DNA from 3 places in the Streptomyces sp. NPDC093149 genome. Region 1 is predicted to be linked to each of the others. Evidence: riboswitches for the same ligand, from Rfam matches in the RefSeq annotation. Region 1 holds a riboswitch; each other region holds the start of a gene.

Evidence for each region. Region 1 has a riboswitch for cobalamin ahead of ACIQCZ_RS05335 (ribonucleoside-diphosphate reductase subunit alpha). Riboswitches for the same ligand answer to the same signal wherever they lie in the genome.
Region 2: it holds a riboswitch for cobalamin, as region 1 does, so the genes downstream of both, ACIQCZ_RS10035 (prenyltransferase/squalene oxidase repeat-containing protein) here and ACIQCZ_RS05335 (ribonucleoside-diphosphate reductase subunit alpha) in region 1, are expected to answer to the same signal.
Region 3: it holds a riboswitch for cobalamin, as region 1 does, so the genes downstream of both, ACIQCZ_RS32220 (ABC transporter substrate-binding protein) here and ACIQCZ_RS05335 (ribonucleoside-diphosphate reductase subunit alpha) in region 1, are expected to answer to the same signal.

What each region holds. Positions count from the first base shown of each region.
Region 1 covers NZ_JBIVON010000001.1:1,132,625-1,138,143, forward strand. The annotation lists gene ACIQCZ_RS05335 (ribonucleoside-diphosphate reductase subunit alpha) at 1-2,055, opposite strand, end outside; cobalamin riboswitch at 2,193-2,328, opposite strand; gene mctP (monocarboxylate uptake permease MctP) at 2,501-4,138, opposite strand; gene ACIQCZ_RS05345 (DUF3311 domain-containing protein) at 4,135-4,389, opposite strand; gene ACIQCZ_RS05350 (GntR family transcriptional regulator) at 4,659-5,423, opposite strand.
Region 2 covers NZ_JBIVON010000002.1:781,803-787,321, forward strand. The annotation lists gene ACIQCZ_RS10025 (energy-coupling factor transporter transmembrane component T) at 1-650, opposite strand, end outside; gene ACIQCZ_RS10030 (SCO2322 family protein) at 647-1,321, opposite strand; gene ACIQCZ_RS10035 (prenyltransferase/squalene oxidase repeat-containing protein) at 1,318-2,592, opposite strand; cobalamin riboswitch at 2,700-2,835, opposite strand; gene ACIQCZ_RS10040 (MBL fold metallo-hydrolase) at 3,010-4,065, opposite strand; gene ACIQCZ_RS10045 (lipocalin-like domain-containing protein) at 4,349-4,774, opposite strand; gene ACIQCZ_RS10050 (aldehyde dehydrogenase) at 5,091-5,519, shown strand, end outside.
Region 3 covers NZ_JBIVON010000013.1:162,678-168,196, reverse strand. The annotation lists gene ACIQCZ_RS32230 (ABC transporter ATP-binding protein) at 1-454, opposite strand, end outside; gene ACIQCZ_RS32225 (FecCD family ABC transporter permease) at 451-1,434, opposite strand; gene ACIQCZ_RS32220 (ABC transporter substrate-binding protein) at 1,503-2,489, opposite strand; cobalamin riboswitch at 2,528-2,651, opposite strand; partial or broken gene ACIQCZ_RS32215 (ATP-binding protein) at 2,750-2,842, opposite strand; gene ACIQCZ_RS32210 (hypothetical protein) at 3,047-3,274, shown strand; gene ACIQCZ_RS32205 (transposase) at 3,287-3,409, shown strand; gene ACIQCZ_RS32200 (hypothetical protein) at 3,901-4,149, opposite strand; gene ACIQCZ_RS32195 (RlpA-like double-psi beta-barrel domain-containing protein) at 4,139-4,342, shown strand; gene ACIQCZ_RS32190 (cell wall protein) at 4,354-4,968, shown strand; gene ACIQCZ_RS32185 (MauE/DoxX family redox-associated membrane protein) at 5,000-5,519, shown strand, end outside.

The DNA.
Region 1 (5,519 bases):
GAAACCCTGCACGGAGCCGCTCGCCTCGCGCAGTGCCTCACGGGTCCGTGCGTCCCACACGCCGAGCTGCTTCAGCTCCTCCACCAGGTACGCGTTGACCTGGAGGAACTCACCGCTGAGCGTCTCGCGCTTGAAGAGGTTGGAGACCTGCGGCTCGATGCACTCGTACACACCTGCGATCGAGGCGATCGTCGCCGTGGGCGCGATGGCGAGCAGCAGCGAGTTGCGCATGCCGCTCCGCGCGACGCGGGCGCGCAGGGCGTCCCAGCGCTCCGGCCAGTTCAGCTCGGTGTCGTAGTGGTCGGGGTGCAGCACCCCGCGCGCGGCACGCGTCTCGGCCCAGGCGGGCAGCGGGCCCGACCGCTCGGCGAGCTCGCAGGACGCCTCGTACGCCGCGAGCATGATCCGCTCGGAGATCCTGGTGGAGAGCGCGCGTGCCTCGGGGGAGTCGAAGGGCAGCCGCAGCTGGAAGAAGACGTCCTGGAGGCCCATGGCGCCCAGGCCGACCGGGCGCCACTTCGCGTTGGAGCGGCCGGCCTGCTCGGTCGGGTAGAAGTTGATGTCGACGACCCGGTCGAGGAAGGTCACGGCGGTCCGGACGGTGGCGTCCAGCCGCTCCCAGTCGATGGTGCCGTCGGCGACGAACGCGCCGAGGTTGACCGAACCCAGGTTGCAGACGGCCGTCTCGCCGTCGTCGGTGACTTCGAGGATCTCGGTGCACAGATTCGAGGAGTGGACGACGCGGCCCGGCTCGGCGGTCTGGTTCGCGGTCCGGTTGGAGGCGTCCTTGAACGTCATCCAGCCCTGGCCGGTCTGCGCGAGGGTACGCATCATCCGGCCGTACAGCTCGCGGGCCGGCATCGACTTGCGGGCCAGCCCCTTGGCCTCGGCGGCCCGGTACGCGGCGTCGAAGTCGTCGCCCCACAGGTCGACCAGCTCGGGCACGTCCGCGGGCGAGAACAGCGACCAGTCGCCGTCCGCGTCGACCCGGCGCATGAACTCGTCCGGGATCCAGTGCGCCAGGTTGAGGTTGTGCGTACGCCGCTGGTCCTCGCCCGTGTTGTCGCGCAGCTCCAGGAACTCCTCGATGTCCGCGTGCCAGGTCTCCAGGTAGACGGCGGCGGCGCCCTTGCGGCGGCCGCCCTGGTTGACCGCGGCCACGGAGGCGTCGAGCGTCTTCAGGAACGGCACGATGCCGTTGGAGTGCCCGTTGGTGCCGCGGATCAGCGAACCGCGGGCGCGGATGCGGGAGTACGAGAGCCCGATGCCGCCCGCGTGCTTCGAGAGCCGCGCCACCTGGTGGTAGCGGTCGTAGATCGAGTCGAGCTCGTCGAGCGGGGAGTCCAGCAGATAGCAGGAGGACATCTGCGGGTGCCGCGTACCGGAGTTGAACAGGGTCGGCGAGGAGGGCAGATAGTCGAGCCGGCTCATCAGCCCGTACAGCGCGGCCACTTCGTCCAGGGCGCGCTGCGAATCGTCCTCGGCGAGACCGGACGCGACCCGCAGCATGAAGTGCTGGGGCGTCTCGATGACCTGGCGGGTGTGCGGGTGGCGCAGCAGATAGCGGCTGTGCAGGGTCCGCAGCCCGAAGTAACCGAACCGGTCGTCGGCGCCGTCGGCGAGCGAGCGTGCCACCAGCGCGTCGAGGGCGTCCGCGTGCAGCGCGACGAACTCGGCGGTCCGGTCCGCGATCAGGCCCTCGCGGTGCCCGACGGCGACGGAGGCGGAGAAGGAGACCGCGCCCTGGCCGACCGCCTCGTCCGCGATGGTGCGGGTCAGGAGCCTGGCGGCGAGCCGGGAGTAGGCGGGGTCCTCGGAGATCAGCCCTGCGGCGGCCTCGGTGGCCAGCGAGCGCAGCTCGGCCTCGTCCGACCGGGCGCTGCGGCCGCGCAGCGCGGCGGCGGCGACACGACCGGGGTCGGTGTCGGGCAGATCGACGGTGAGGTCGGTCAGGGTCCGCAGCAGTGCGGTCCCCGGTCCGTCGTGTGCGGTCCCCTCGGACTCGGCCGCTTCGGACACGGCGACTGAAGCCGGATCGGCTGGCGCGATGGTCACGTGGTGCTCTCCCTCGCTCGGCTCGGGGCCGGCGGGGAACGGGGCAGCCGGGCAGAGGCGGGCCCGGGCGGGGCAGCACTCCGTACGGCGTCCACCGGCCCATCCGCGAGGCCCGGACGTCTGGCATCCGGTTCGGTCGAGCCGGATGCGCTGTCGGCAGGTCCTCGGACTTGCTCGGGGGTGCGCAAAAGCGCACCGAACACACCGTTGCGGGACAGTTCCGGATTCGCACCGGATTCCCCTGCGGCGACAGCGAGCATGAGCATACATGTGGGGGCCGCCCGATGAGGCAGCCCCCACATGTTGTGTCGTGCAACGCGGGCCGGGCCTGCAGAACGAGCTGTACGGCCCTGTTCGGAGCCCGGGGGCCCCTGATCGCGCGGACGGCCCGCCGAGCCCCGTGGGAGGGGGCTCGGCGGGCCGCCGGCAGGTGTCGGAGCGTTCGTCAGTGGCCGCCGCCCGGAGCTCCGGCCGTGGCGGGCGGGAGCTCGACCTGGACGCCCGGGTCGCCCGCGTCGGCCGTGTAGTCGCCCGGGGCGGTCTCGTCGATTCCGGCGGGCGCCTTCACGGCGTTCAGGACGAACGTGAGCACCACCGTCACGACCACGTTCAGCACGAACGCCGTCAGGCCGATGTAACCGATCTCGCCGATGCCGGGAATCTCCTTGGACGAACCGCCGAAGTGCGCCTGGGTCGGGCTGGCGACCCCGTACGCGGCCACCGTGCCGTACACCATGCCCACCGCCCAGCCCGCGAGCAGCGCCCAGCGGTGGAACCAGCGGGTGAACAGGCCGCCGACCAGGGCCGGCATCGTCTGGAGGATCCAGATCCCGCCGAGCAGCTGGAAGTTGATCGCGACCGTCTTGTCCATGGTGAGGACGAAGGCGAGCGCACCGACCTTCACCAGCAGGGACACCAGCTTGGAGACCTTGGTCTCCTGCTCCGGGGTGGCGTCCGGCTTCAGGAAGTCCTTGTAGATGTTGCGGGTGAAGAGGTTCGCGGCGGCGATCGACATGATCGCGGCGGGCACCAGAGCGCCGATGCCGATGGCGGCGAACGCGACCCCCGCGAACCAGTCGGGGAACATGTTCTCGAACAGCTGGGGGATGGCCAACTGCCCGTTGTCCACCTTGATTCCGGCGGCGATCGCCATGAAGCCGAGCAGAGCGAGCAGGCCCAGCATCAGCGAGTACAGCGGCAGGATCGTGGTGTTGCGCCGGATCACGTTGCGGCTGCGGCTGGAGAGCGTCGCCGTGATCGAGTGCGGATACATGAAGAGCGCGAGCGCCGAGCCCAACGCCAGGGTGGCGTAACCCCATTGGCCCGCCTCGCCGGGTGCGAGCGCGCCGCGCGGCTTGCCGGTCGCCGGGTTGGTCTGCGAGAACGCCTCGCCCGCCTTGGCGAAGATGTCGTCGAAGCCGCCGAGTTTGATCGGGATGTAGATGATCGCCACCGTGATGACCAGGTAGATCAGCCCGTCCTTGACGAACGCGATCAGCGCCGGTGCCCGCAGGCCGGACGAGTAGGTGTAGGCGGCCAGCACGGCGAACGCGATCAGCAGCGGCAGGTCCTTGACGAACCAGTGGGTGTTCTCGCCGCCGCCGACTCCCATCACGTCCAGCACCGCCTGGATGCCGACGAGCTGGAGCGCGATGTACGGCATCGTGGCGAGGATGCCGGTGACGGCGACCGCCAGCGAGAGGCCCTTGGAGCCGAAGCGTCCGCGGACGAAGTCCGAGGTGGTGACGTACCCGTGCTTGTGCGAGACGGACCACAGCCGTGGCAGGAAGGTGAAGATCAGCGGGTACACGAGGATGGTGTACGGCACGGCGAAGAAGCCGGCCGCGCCCGCCGCGTAGATCGCCGCGGGCACGGCGACGAAGGTGTACGCGGTGTACAGGTCGCCGCCGAGCAGGAACCAGGTGACCCAGGTGCCGAACGACCGTCCGCCCAGGCCCCATTCGTCGAGGCTGGCCTCGTTCTCGGCCTTGCGCCAGCGCGCCGCCAGGAAGCCCATGACCGTGACGGCCAGGAAGAAGAAGATGAAGACGCCGAGCGCGACGCCGTTCACGCCGTCCTTCATGCCGACGCACCCCCCTTGCGGGCGCGCTGGTCACGCTGCCACAGCTTGTACGCGACCATCGTGAGCGCGGTGGAGATCAGCACCCAGAGCATCTGGTACCAGTAGAAGAACGGGATGCCGATGAAGGTGGGGTCCACCTTCGCGTACGAACTCACCCAGAGCATCGCCACGAACGGCGCGACGAGGCAGAGGGCGATGACCACCCGAACGGGCGTGACGGTGGGCGGTTTTCCTTCAGGGTCTGCTGCCATGCGGCGACTCCGTCCCCTCGCTGATCACCAGGTGTAATGCGCAGGAAATCTAGGGGAGGCTTCCGGTCACCGTCACCCCCTGTCCGCATTGCGGTCCGACAACGGTCCCGTGAACGGGATCGAATGTTCGGAATGTCGCCAGACGTGCGAGAGTCGGCCCGTGCGGAGGCAGACGAACGGCCCCCGTGGAGCGCTGCGTTCCACGGGGGCCGTCGACGGTCGTGTGCGCGGAAGCGAGGGCCGAGACCGGTCGGCCGCCGCGTCCGGGGTCAGTCCGTCGGCCGCTTCAGGCGTGCCACGAACTTGTACCGGTCGCCGCGGTAGACCGAGCGCACCCACTCCACCGGCTCGCCCCGCCCGTCCAGCGAGTGCCGGGACAGCATCAGCATCGGCAGGCCCACATCCGTACCGAGCAGTCCGGCCTCGCGCGGGGTGGCGAGCGAGGTCTCGATGGTCTCCTCGGCCTCGGCCAGCCGGACGTCGTACACCTCGGCCAGCGCGGTGTAGAGCGAGGTGTACTTCACCAGCGAACGGCGCAGCGCGGGGAAGCGTTTGGCCGAAAGATGCGTGGTCTCGATCGCCATCGGCTCCCCGCTGGCGAGCCGCAGCCGCTCGATCCGCAGCACGCGGCCACCGGCCGTGATGTCGAGCAGCCCGGCGAGCGTGTCGTCGGCCGTGACATAGCCGATGTCCAGCAACTGGGACGTCGGTTCCAGCCCCTGCGCGCGCATGTCCTCGGTGTACGAGGTGAGTTGCAGGGCTTGCGAGACCTTCGGCTTGGCGACGAAGGTGCCCTTGCCCTGGATGCGCTCCAGCCGGCCCTCGACGACCAGCTCCTGGAGCGCCTGGCGCACGGTGGTGCGCGAGGTGTCGAACTCGGCGGCCAGGGTCCGTTCCGGTGGCACGGGTGTGCCCGGCGGCATGGTGTCCGTCATGTCGAGGAGATGTCGCTTCAGCCGGTAGTACTTCGGGACGCGCGCCGTCCGCGTGGCCGCGCCCGTCTCGTTCTCCGTACTGCCCCCGTCGGCACCCATGGCCCGCCTTCCCGACTGCTGCGTTGCTGCCGTCACCGGCTCCTCCGTCTGTCGCGGCTCACATGGTGGCACGGTCCGGTCACCGGTCGTCGCCCT
Region 2 (5,519 bases), on a different contig from region 1:
ACCGCCTTGACGCCGCCGGTCGGACGGCCCCGCAGCCGCCGTGCGGTGCGCAGCCGCACCACATCGGCGACCATGTTCGGCGCGAACGTCATGGCGACGACGACGGCGACCCCCGCCTCGTACAGCGCACCCGGCAGCGACTTCAGCAGCCGGGCCGGGTTGGCGAGCGAGTTCGCCGCACCGAGACAGATCAGCAGGGTCGCCAGCTTCGCCCCGTCGTACAGCGCGAAGACCAGTTGCTCGGCGGTGACGCGGCCACCGATCCTGACGCCCTTCGCCCAGTCGGGCAGCGGCACCTCGGGGAGCGTGAACACCGGATGCGTCCCGGGGATCGGCGAACCGAGAAGGACCGAGAAGACCAGCCGCACACCGACGACGAACAGCCCGATCCTGATGAACGCCCCGTACGAACGGGCCCACGGCGCGTCCGTGCGGCGCGCCGCGACCACGTAGCCGGCGACCCCGACCAGCAGCCCGAGCAGCAGTGGATTGGTGGTCCGGGACGCGGCGGTGGCGAGACCGAGCGCCCACAGCCACCAGGCCCCGGCGGGCAGGGCGTTGCTCCGGGTCGCCCCGGGGGCGCGCAGCGGCCGGCGCGGCCGGACGGTGCCGGTGGCGCCGGTCACCGGGCCGCTGGTCGGGGCGGTCATCCGCGGCGGCGGCGGGCCTGCACGACTGCGGCGATGCCGAGGAGGAGAACGGCGCCGACGCCGACGAGCACCCCGGCGGACGGCCCGCCGCCGGAGCCGCCCGAACCGGCGGAGGCGGCGGCGCCCGGGGACACCGTCGCCGAAGGCGTCGCGTGCCCGTCGCCCGAGACCTGTTCGCCGCAGCCCGAGCCCGGATAGCCGGAGATGGCACAGAGCAGCGCGTCGCCGCTGTAACGCAAGGGTTTGGCCACCGAGGCGAGCGCCTCGGCGGTGCTCGCGTCCGGGGCGACCCGCGCGCACGCGGTACGCGGCGCGGGCGGCGTCTCGCCGGCCGGGGCGTCCGCCGCCGTGCCCGGGTCGATGACCAGCGCGACCCGCTTGGTGCCGCCCTGGGCCGGGGTGTCCGCGCAGATCTTCGCGAAGTCGGGGGAGCGGCGCGGCTTCGCCGAGTCCTGGGAGTCCTCGCTGACCGAGAACCGGAAGCCCTGCACCGTGCCGTCGTCCGGCCGGACCAGGGACGGGCCCTGGGTGGCGTACGTCCAGCCGGTGCCGGAACCCTCCCAGAACGACCAGTACCGGTACCCGGCCGCCTGGGCCGTCCCCGCGCCGAGCACGGCCAGGACGGCAGCCAGGGCCACCAGCAGCGCGGTGGCCCTTCCCGCCCGCCTCACAGCTGCCGGTTCTTGCGCCGGCCGCTGATCAGGAAGGCCGCGGCAGCGGCGACGACGAGACCGATGCCGATGAACCACCACACGCCACCGATCACGTCGTCGCCGCTGTGCACCTGGTCCTTCTCCGTGGCCTCGTACCCGGTGTCGGCGGACGGGTCGGGCGTCGTGACGGCTGCGGGCGCGGGACCGGTCGCGTTCAGCCGGTCGACCAGGTTGACGCCGTTGAAGTCGCGGGCGTCGGAGCCGGTCGCGTGCGCGGCCAGGACCAGCTGGGCGTAGGCGGCGGGACCGTTCTGCTCGGCCCAGGGGCCGGCGTTCTTCTTCAGCCAGGCCACGGCCTTGGCGGCCTTGTCCTGGTGGCCCGCGGCGGACAGGGCGACGACCGCGTCCGCGGTGTTGCCGAAGTCGGGCTGCGGGGTGGTGTCGGTGGCGCCGGGCATCGGGGCCAGGTCGAGGTGGCCGCTCGTGGCGAGGGCGTTCGCGAGGTAGTGGGCGCCGTTCTGGGCGGCCTGCTCGGGCGTGAGACCGGACCCCGGGTGGCAGCTGGTCCCCTTGGCTGCGGCGTTGTTCCCGACGGCCAGGGCCTTGCCCATCGTGCCGAGCACGGCGGCGGCGGTGGCGTCCGCGTTGGCGGCGAGCTTGCCGGCCTTGTCGGGCTGGTAGGCGAAGGCGCCGCCGTCCTTGCCGCCGCACGGGATCGCGAGCGCGAGCAGCGGGGAGTAGGGGGTCTTGCCGTTCGGGGTGGTGATGTCCGCGAGCCGCTGGCCCTGCCGGGCGAGGGCGCCGATCACCAGCGAGGTGGAGTTGGCGTCGCTGGGCGCGCCGGCGGTGTAGCCCCAGCCGCCGTCCTCGTTCTGTACGGACTTCAGCCAGCGGACCGAGTTGTTCACGGTGTCCCGGTGCCCGCCCACCTCGACGAACGCCTGCACGGCGACCGCGGTGGCATTGGTGTCCAGCACCGTCTTCCCGGTGCAGGGCCGGGACACGTCGGGCCGGTACGCGGCGTAGGCGCCGTTCTCGCACTGCTGGGCGATCAGCCAGTCCACCGACTCCGTGGCGGGCGTGACGCCCTCCAGCCGCTGGGCGAGGAAGGCCAGCGACTGCCGCCAGACACCGTCGTAGGTCGGGTCCTTCGTGCCGTACAGCCCGGACGGCAGGGCGATGGACGGCGAAGGGGTGGGGGACGGCGCCGCCACCGCGACCGGGGCAGCGGCCGCACAGAGCACGGTGGCGATGGCGGCGAGCGTTGCCGCGCTGCGGCGTACGGTCATGGCGGGCGGGGCCTCTCCTGCGGGGAACCGGGCACAGGCACGCTCAGGCACCAGGCTCCGGCTCCGTATACCTCGACGGTGCCGACCACCGGGGTTCCGGAGGTCGCGAGCCGGTCACGACCGCGGACAGGGCATTCCGGCTCACCGTCTGCGACGACGGTTCACGGCTGCGTGGTCAGCGCCGGATTCGCACCGGCTTCCCCCTGAACGGGCATGATGACGACCCGCACACTCTACCGGGCGGGGTCGGACGGGTTCCGGGGCCGTCCGGGGGCTCGTCCCCCACGGGACGGGCGCGGCCCCGGGGGCCCGACGGGCGACGTCGCACCGCGCTCGCCGGAAGTCCGGCCCGTGCCGGTGCCCGGGTGGCCGGGAGAGGGCGAAACGAGCCCCCTGCCCGACGGCCCGCCGCGCCCTTCACACCGCGATGTACGTCACCGGCTCGCTCCCCGCCACCGCCTGTGCGCGCCCCAGCCTGACCAGACGCCGCAGATGCGCCTCGGCCTCCGAGACGGCGATGTTCCGCGAACCGTGCGAGATCTGCTCCCACGGCCGGTTCCACTCCATCCGCTCGGCCAGCTCCCACGGCGTGAGCGGGGTGGCCAGCAGCTTGAGCAGTCCGGTCAGCCGTTCCTCGTGATGGTCCAGGAGTTCCCGTACGCGCCCCGCGGCGTCCGTGAACGCGTACTGGTGGGCGGGCAGCACCTCCGCCACGCCGAGCCGGCCGATGTGCTCCAGCGAGCCGAGGTAGTCACCGATGGGGTCTCCCCCGGCGGACGGGGCGGTGCCCGGCGCGGCGTCCGGGTCCTCGTACAGCCCGATGTGCGGGCTGATCCCCGGCAGCAGATGATCCCCGGAGAACAGCCGCCCCCGGCCCGGCAGATTCCGCGGATGCTCCTCCTCCAGATGCAGACAGACATGACCGGGCGTGTGCCCCGGAGTCCAGATCGCCCGCAGTCGGCGGCCCGCCAGGCCGAGGAGCTCACCCGGAACGATCTCCCGGTCCGGGAGCGCGGACCGCAGCCCCGGCAGCGTGCGCATCCGGCCGCCCTCGACCGCGGCCCGCAGCGGCGCGAGATGCTCCTGGGGCGCACCGACCGCCGTGAGCTTCGTCAAGAGGTACGACAGCCAGGTGCTGGGCCGGGCCTCACGGGTGCGGCGCACGATCGCGGCGTCCGCCGCGTGCATGGCGATCCAGGCCCCGGACGCCTCGCGCACCTGGCCGGAGAGGCCGTGGTGGTCGGGGTGGTGATGGGTGATGACCACACCGTGGATGTCGCCGATGCCCGTACCGATGGCGTCGAGCCCCGCGGTGAGGGTGTCCCACGCCTCCGGATCGTCCCAGCCCGTGTCGATCAGGACCGGCCCGCGATCGGTGTCGAGGACATGGACGAGGGTGTGGCCGAGCGGATTGTCAGGGATGGGGACCTTGATGCTGTGCACGCCCCCGCCATGGTCGGTCACCTGCGTCATGGGCTCCCCATCTCTCTTCGAGGCCTGGTCGGCGCACCGGACGTACGGCGTGCGGCGCACCGCGCCCACTGTAACGAGAACTTGTTACAGTAGTAGCCCCGGTCGACCATCTGTCGGTACGTCCATCTGCCCGGCGTGCCCGGGGAGTTCGGGGTGCACGGGATCACGGGACGGCCGTGCCGGTGGGTACCGGGCGCGGGGCGGTCCGTACGGCCGGAGCCCCGCGCCGGGCGGTGGGGCCGGGTCACCGGCCGGGCGGCCGGTGACCCGGATCACTCGTCGCTCATGCGGCGTCCGCGGCCGGCCGGTGCCACACGAGTCGCGGGGCGCGCGCGCCGTCGCCGGCTCCCTCGGTCGGGGGGAGCAGGGTTAATCGGTCCCCCTCCACCCGCCACCGGCGCTCCTGCGTGGTGCCGACCCATGGGCGCAAGGACGCTATCCGCAGATGGTGGACGACCAGGTCGCCCGTCACCTCGTAGGTGCCCGCGTATCCCAGGTACGGAGAAGTCCTGAACAGGGTCGCGGTGTCGACCGGTCCGGCCGTCCCCTCCTCCGGGGAGGGCTCGGGGTCCGGGTTCAGCACGCTCACCGACATGTGGCCGTCGGCGGTGTAGGTGATCAGTCCTGTCGGACTCTGCCCGAGGGGGTGTTCGAGCGTGTCGCCGGAGGCGTCCATGATGGCGAAGGTGCTCAGCAACCAGGCACCCACGAGGGGGTGTTCCCAGGTGCCTGGCCCCGGGGTGGATGGGTGATTCGGTTCGGTGCGGGATGGGGTGCGCACGTGTTTCCCTTCTGAGCCGGCGGAATTCGGAACCTCTGGAGCGGGTGCGTGGGGGACGGGGTCGTTCTCGTCCCTACCCGTGCGGCACACCGTGGAAGCGAGGGGCGTGCCGCGAAAGCCCGGGTGGTGCGACGGCGGCCGTCCGGCCGCGCGCGTCGTCGAAGCCGTGGACTCCTGGAACTGGAACTGGTATCAGTTCTGACACGGAGTCAGGTAACGTGCCGGGTCGCGGGAGGCAGCAGCCATGACCGAGCTTGTCGAACACGGAAAACTGTTCATCGGCGGGGAGTTGGTCGATCCGCTGGGCCGGGATGTCATCGAGGTCGTGTCGCCCCACACCGAACAGGTCATCGGCCGGGTGCCGCACGCCTGCGAGGGGGATGTGGACCGGGCCGTCGCCGCCGCCCGGCGGGCGTTCGACGAGGGGCCCTGGCCGCGGATGACCCTGGACGAGCGGATCGTGGTGATCACCCGGATCAAGGACGCGTTCGCCGTGCGGTACGAGGAGATCGCCCGGGTCGTCAGCTCGCAGAACGGCACCCCGTACACATCGAGCGTCATGGTGCAGGCGCTCGCCGCGATGATGGTGTGGGACGCGGCGATCACCGTCGCCCGCACCTTCCCGTACGAGGAGCGCCGGGACGGGGCTCTCGGGCCGCTGCTGGTGCGCCGG
Region 3 (5,519 bases), on a different contig from region 1:
GCCGTTCCCCGCCGGACAGCTCTTCGAACCGCCGGTCGGCCAGGGGCGCCGCCCCGACGCGCCGCAGCGACTCGTCGATGTGGCGGGCGTCGTCGGCGTCGTCCTGCTCCCAGAACCGTTTGTGTGGGCTTCGGCCCATCGCCACGACCTGGCGTACGGTCAGGCCGAAGGTGCCAGGGCTGTCCTGCGGTACGACGGCGACGCGGCGGGCCCGCTCCTTCACACCGAGGCCCGCGGCGTCCGCTCCGTCCAGCAGGATTCGACCCGCTGCGGGGCGCAGGGCGCCGTAGACGCAGCGCAGGAAGGTGGTCTTGCCGCTGCCGTTCGGCCCGACCAGGCCGACCGTCTCGCCGGGGGCGGCGTCCAGCGTGACCGCGTCGAGCAGGGTGTGACCGGCCACCTCGTAGCTGATCCCTTCGGCGGCGAGCGCCGTCGGGGACGGTGCCGGGCTCATCCGGTGATCCCTTCGGTACGGCTGGAGCGGCGCAGCAGCCAGAGGAAGAACGGGCCGCCCACCAGGGCGGTGATCACCCCGGCGGGAATCTCTTCGGGGGCTGCCACGGTCCGCGCCAGCAGATCGGCCAGCAGCAGGAAGGCGGCCCCGCCGAGCGCCGCCACCGGCAGCAGTCTGCGATGGGACGCGCCGACGATCATTCGGGCGGCGTGCGGAATCATCAGGCCGACGAAGCCGATCGCCCCGCTGTAGGCGACCAGTACGCCGATGATCAGTGACACCAGCACGAAGACCCCGCCCCGGAAGCGCCCGGGGTCCAGGCCGAGGCTGCGTGCCCCTTCCTCCCCGGTCAGCAGCAGATCCAGTGGACGGGCCAGGCTGATCAGGAGTACGGCCCCGAAGCCCAATATTGAGGCAGGAAGCGCCAGTTGGTCCCAGCGGGCGCCACCCAGCCCGCCCAGTGTCCAGAACAGGATCGCCCGCACATGCTCGGCCCGGGCGGACAGGACCAGGATCAGGCTGGTGAACGCGGACAGCACGTACTGGATCGCCACCCCGGCCAGAATCAGCCGGCCCGTTGTCATGGTGCCGCCGCGCCGGGCCATCGCGTAGACGGCGACCAGCGCGGCCATGGACCCGGCGAACGCAGCAATGGGCAGGGCCACGTCGGTGGCCGCCCCGGCGCCGACCCCCAGCACGACGACCACGGCAGCACCCGCTGATGCCCCGGACGAGGCGCCCAGCAGAAACGGATCGGCCAACGGGTTACGCACCAGCGCCTGGAGCACCGTGCCCGACAGGGCCAGCCCGGCGCCGACGACGGCCCCGAGCAGCACCCTCGGCAGTCGTACCTCCCACACGATCGTCGGGTACGCACCAGTGCGTTCACCACCCAGGACCGTACTCAGTACCTCGCCCGGCGGGATCCGTACCGGGCCGAGCGCCAGACCGGCCACCGCCGCAGCGAGCAGCAGCACCATGAGAACGCCGATCACGACGGGGGGCGAGCGGAGGACGGACTTCGGACCGGGGCGGGCGTACTCCGCGCTCACGGAGTGCCGGGGTGCAACTGCCCGGCCAGGTCCTGCACGGCGTCGGCGACGCGGACACCGAGCACGGCCGAGGACAGCGGGAGTACCGCGAACTTCTTGTTCTTGATCGCCGGCACGTCCGCGAGCGCCGGATCGTTCATCAGCCGCTTCTTCTTGGCCGCCACCGAGGTGCCTCCGTAGTCGTAGATCACGACCACCTCGGGCTTGCGCTTGATGACCTGCTCCCAGGCCACGTCGCCGAAGGTGGCGTCGAGGTCCGCGAAGACGTTCCTGCCCCCGGCGAGCCGGACGATCTCGTTGCCGATGCCCTTACCGCCAGCGGTGAACGCGGAGCTGTCGCCGGAGTCGTACACGAACACCGAGGGACGCGAGAAGCCCTTGAGATCTGCCTCGACCGCCGCGATCTTCTGCCGCTCCTCGGCAAGCAGCTTCTTGCCGCGCTCCGCTACGCCGAAGGTCCTGGCGACTTGGGTGATCTCGGTGGCGAGCTGATCGATACCGACCTTGCCCTGGGTGCAGTTCTCGATGTTCAGCCGGGTGTTGATGCCGTCCTTCTGGAGCCCCGCCCGGTCCTGGCCCTTGGCCTTGTCGAAGGCGCTGCTGTACCCGCCGTACACGAAGTCGGGGTTGGCGCCGAGCAGCACCTCCCGGGAGGGGTACTCCTTCGCGAGCACCTTGGTCCTGGCGTACGCGGACCGGTACTTCGGCAGGATTCTGTCGTCCAGGTAGGCCGTTCCGGCCAGCCGGTCCTGGAGCCCGAGGGCCAGCATGATCTCGGTGACGTGCTGGTTCATGGTGACGACTCGCTTCGGCGGGGCGTCGAAGGTTGTCTTCGTACCGCAGTTGGTGACCGTGTAGGGAAAACCGTTGGCGGCCGGTACGGCCTCTGCCTTGCCCTCACCGCCCGTGCCGGAACCGCAACCGGTGAGCGACAGCAGAAGCAGCGGTATGAACGCGAGTGGTACACGGCGGATCCGGGGCATGGCCGAGCCTTTCCGGGGGATGTCCTCGTCCCCTGGGTTGTACGAGAAGGCGGCGCGGCCAGTATCTGGCTTCCGGACTGCTGCAGCCCGGTCACAGTGGCGGGACCGTACCGGATTCACACCGGTTTCCTGACGCGCGTCGCCTGAGTTTCGGAGCCCATTCTGTCAGACCGCGTATTCAGGCAGGGCCTGCCCCTCGCACTGTTGGTCCCGATCCACCCCGGACGCCGATGTCCGCGACGACCGAGGGTACACAGCCAGAGGGGCTGGTAGCCGACCTCGTCGACCACAAGGACGCTCGGTCGCAAGCAGGTGCCGAGCTTGTTCGCCAGCCGCCCGGTGGTTTGGGCGCTGTCAGATCCCAACGGCCCATACAGCCACCCTGCCCCCAACACCCCACCCACGTCCGAAGATCCGAGAAACAGTGCCTCTAGCACTCCAGTCGTGCTTCTCCATTTGTCCTGGTCACAGGGACCCTTTTGAAGCCTATTGGGCTGACACTCTGTCAGGGTAGCGGTGGTTCGTGACTCACTCGATCACGGCGCGTTGAACCAGTCATGGAGACGGAGAGCGATGTCGAAGTTGGTCTGTGGGATGCCGAGTTGGACTCGCTGCTGCTGCGGGTGGGAGAGCGGTTCGGTCGGGCCGAGCCGCGGCGGCGGATGCGGGACCACGTGCGCGGCTTGCTGGGCTCGGTGGGCCGCAAGAACAGCTGGCAGATAGCCGAGCACGCGGGCCAGGACACTCCGTACGGGCTGCAGCGGCTGCTGTCGTGGCGCCAGTAGGACCCGGATGAGATCCGCGACGACCTGCGGGACAACATAGCCGAGCGGCTCGGTCGGCCGGACGGCGTGCTGATCGTCGACGACACCGGTTTCCTGAAGAAGGGCACCGTCTCCGCCGGGGTGCAACGGCAATAATCCGGCACCGTCGACCACACGGAGAACTGCCGGATCGCGGTATTCGCCGCCTATGCCTCCGCCAAGGGCCGGGCGCTGGTGGACCGCGAACTCTATCCGCCCAAGTCCTGGACCGAGGATCCCGCGGCACATCGGAGCTCCGGTGGTCGGGTGACCTGGGAGGTTCCCTTGATCACCGGAGCTTCGTTGCGTGCGCCGCCGTGGTGAAGGTTCGTCACATCCCTGTGACCTGCTGGTTCTCGGAGCCGCCAGGACTATGAATCAGCCCTGGGAGATGAGCGTCGGCGCGCCGTGGGGAGGGCTTGGCGCCGTCGATCGACGCGGAGCCAGGTGCTCGACTCATGCGGAACGCGGCCGTCTATACAACCTGCTTGTCTACGCGCATCATTGAGTTGCTTCGCTCGGACAGCCATCCTCGGCCGGAACGCGGTCGTCTCCCTTTGACGTGTTGCGGCGGCGGCCGAGCCAGAGATTGTCATGTACTCGTCAAATCAAAAGAAAGGCAACACGATGGCTTGCGGATCAACCAGCCTGTGGGCCGGTGAAACCAGCTGGTTCTGCTGCGGCAACGCCTGGGGCCCGTGCTCCAGCGCCGGCGGCGGCGCCTGCGGTAACTGCCAGTCCAGCGCGTACCACGGCGCGTGGCCCAACGCCTCACAGGCATGCTGGAACATCACCCGGCCCGACCTCTGTGGCGAGAACATACCCAGACGGGGCTGCGGTGCGGTGATGAACGTCAAGCACCAGTGTTCAGGCGCGACGGTGTGCATCACCATCACCGACTGCGGCCCGCGCACCAAGGACTGGTGCGGCGAGGCGACTTGCTGCAACGGCACCTGCCGCACCAACCGTGTCCTCGACCTCACCCCGGCAGCCTTCTCGGCGATCGGCAACCTGAGTTCGGGCAAGCTGCCGGTCTACATCTACGAGTGAGGAGCGCCGACATGACCGTACGACACGACCGGGCCGACGGGATGCGCAGGCGGCGCTTCCTCACCAACGCCGCGCTGGGTGGGGCGACCATCATCGGCGCGACCGCGCTCGGCGGACTTGACGCCGAGGCCGCCTTCGCCGCGGAACCCTCGCTCGACCCCGCGATAGCAACGTCCACCTTCGTGGAGGGGCGGATCACGGGCATCACCGGCAGCATTCTGGAGGTGGCCGGGTCCAACGGCGGCCATTCCCGGGTTCAGATGACCAACGTCACCAGCGTGTGGAAAGTCCGCGCCACCACGGCCGAAGTGATCGAGGTCGGCGACGGGCTCTACGCGCGCGGCGTCACGATGCCCGACGGCACCGTGGCCGCCGACGCGGTGTGGGTGAACATCGTCAATCTGGACACGCAGATCCGCGGCATCGCGAAGAACCGGCTGCACCTCGCCCACGGCCGGCACGAACTGGTCGGTCACGTCGCCCCGGACGCCAGCGCCTCCTACGCCGGCCGCGCGCTGACGTCCGACCTGTCCCGGCTGCGCATCGGACAGAGCGCCCAAGTGCTCGGCGCCTGGCGGCCGTCCGACAACTCCGTGGATGTCGTCCGCATCTCCGTCGGGCACTGATGCGGGCCCAAGGACACAGGGAGAGGAAGAGATGCTGTCACTGACAACGGGCCTGGCCCCGCTGGTCCTCGCGGGCCTGCTCGGGTGGACCGGAGCGGTCAAGATGTTCAGCCGAGGCACCGCACAGCAGGCGCCGAAGACGGCACTGGCTCGCATTCTGCGCAGCAGTGAGCGGGCTACGACAGTGCTGCGCGCGACCGGCGCGGGTGAACTCCTGATCGCCGCGGGTCTGCTGATGACGCCGGCGAACCCGGTGCCGGGGGCTGCCGCAGCGGTCCTCGGGGCGGGCTTCCTCGTCTACCTCGGCTATGGCCGGACCATGGCGCCGGAGTCCTCCTGCGGCTGTTCGGCAAGTGAGGACACCCCCATCACCTGGCGGGCGTTCGCACGGGCGGCGGTCGTGGTCATCGGCGGGGTCACGGTGGCGGTGACACAGGGCACCTGGTGGTCGGCGATCTCCGAGCGGCCTGCCGGCGCCCTGGTCCTCCTGGCCGGGGCGGCGGCGGTTCTGGTCGCCCTCTCGGCCGACCTCGACCGATGGTGGCTGCTGC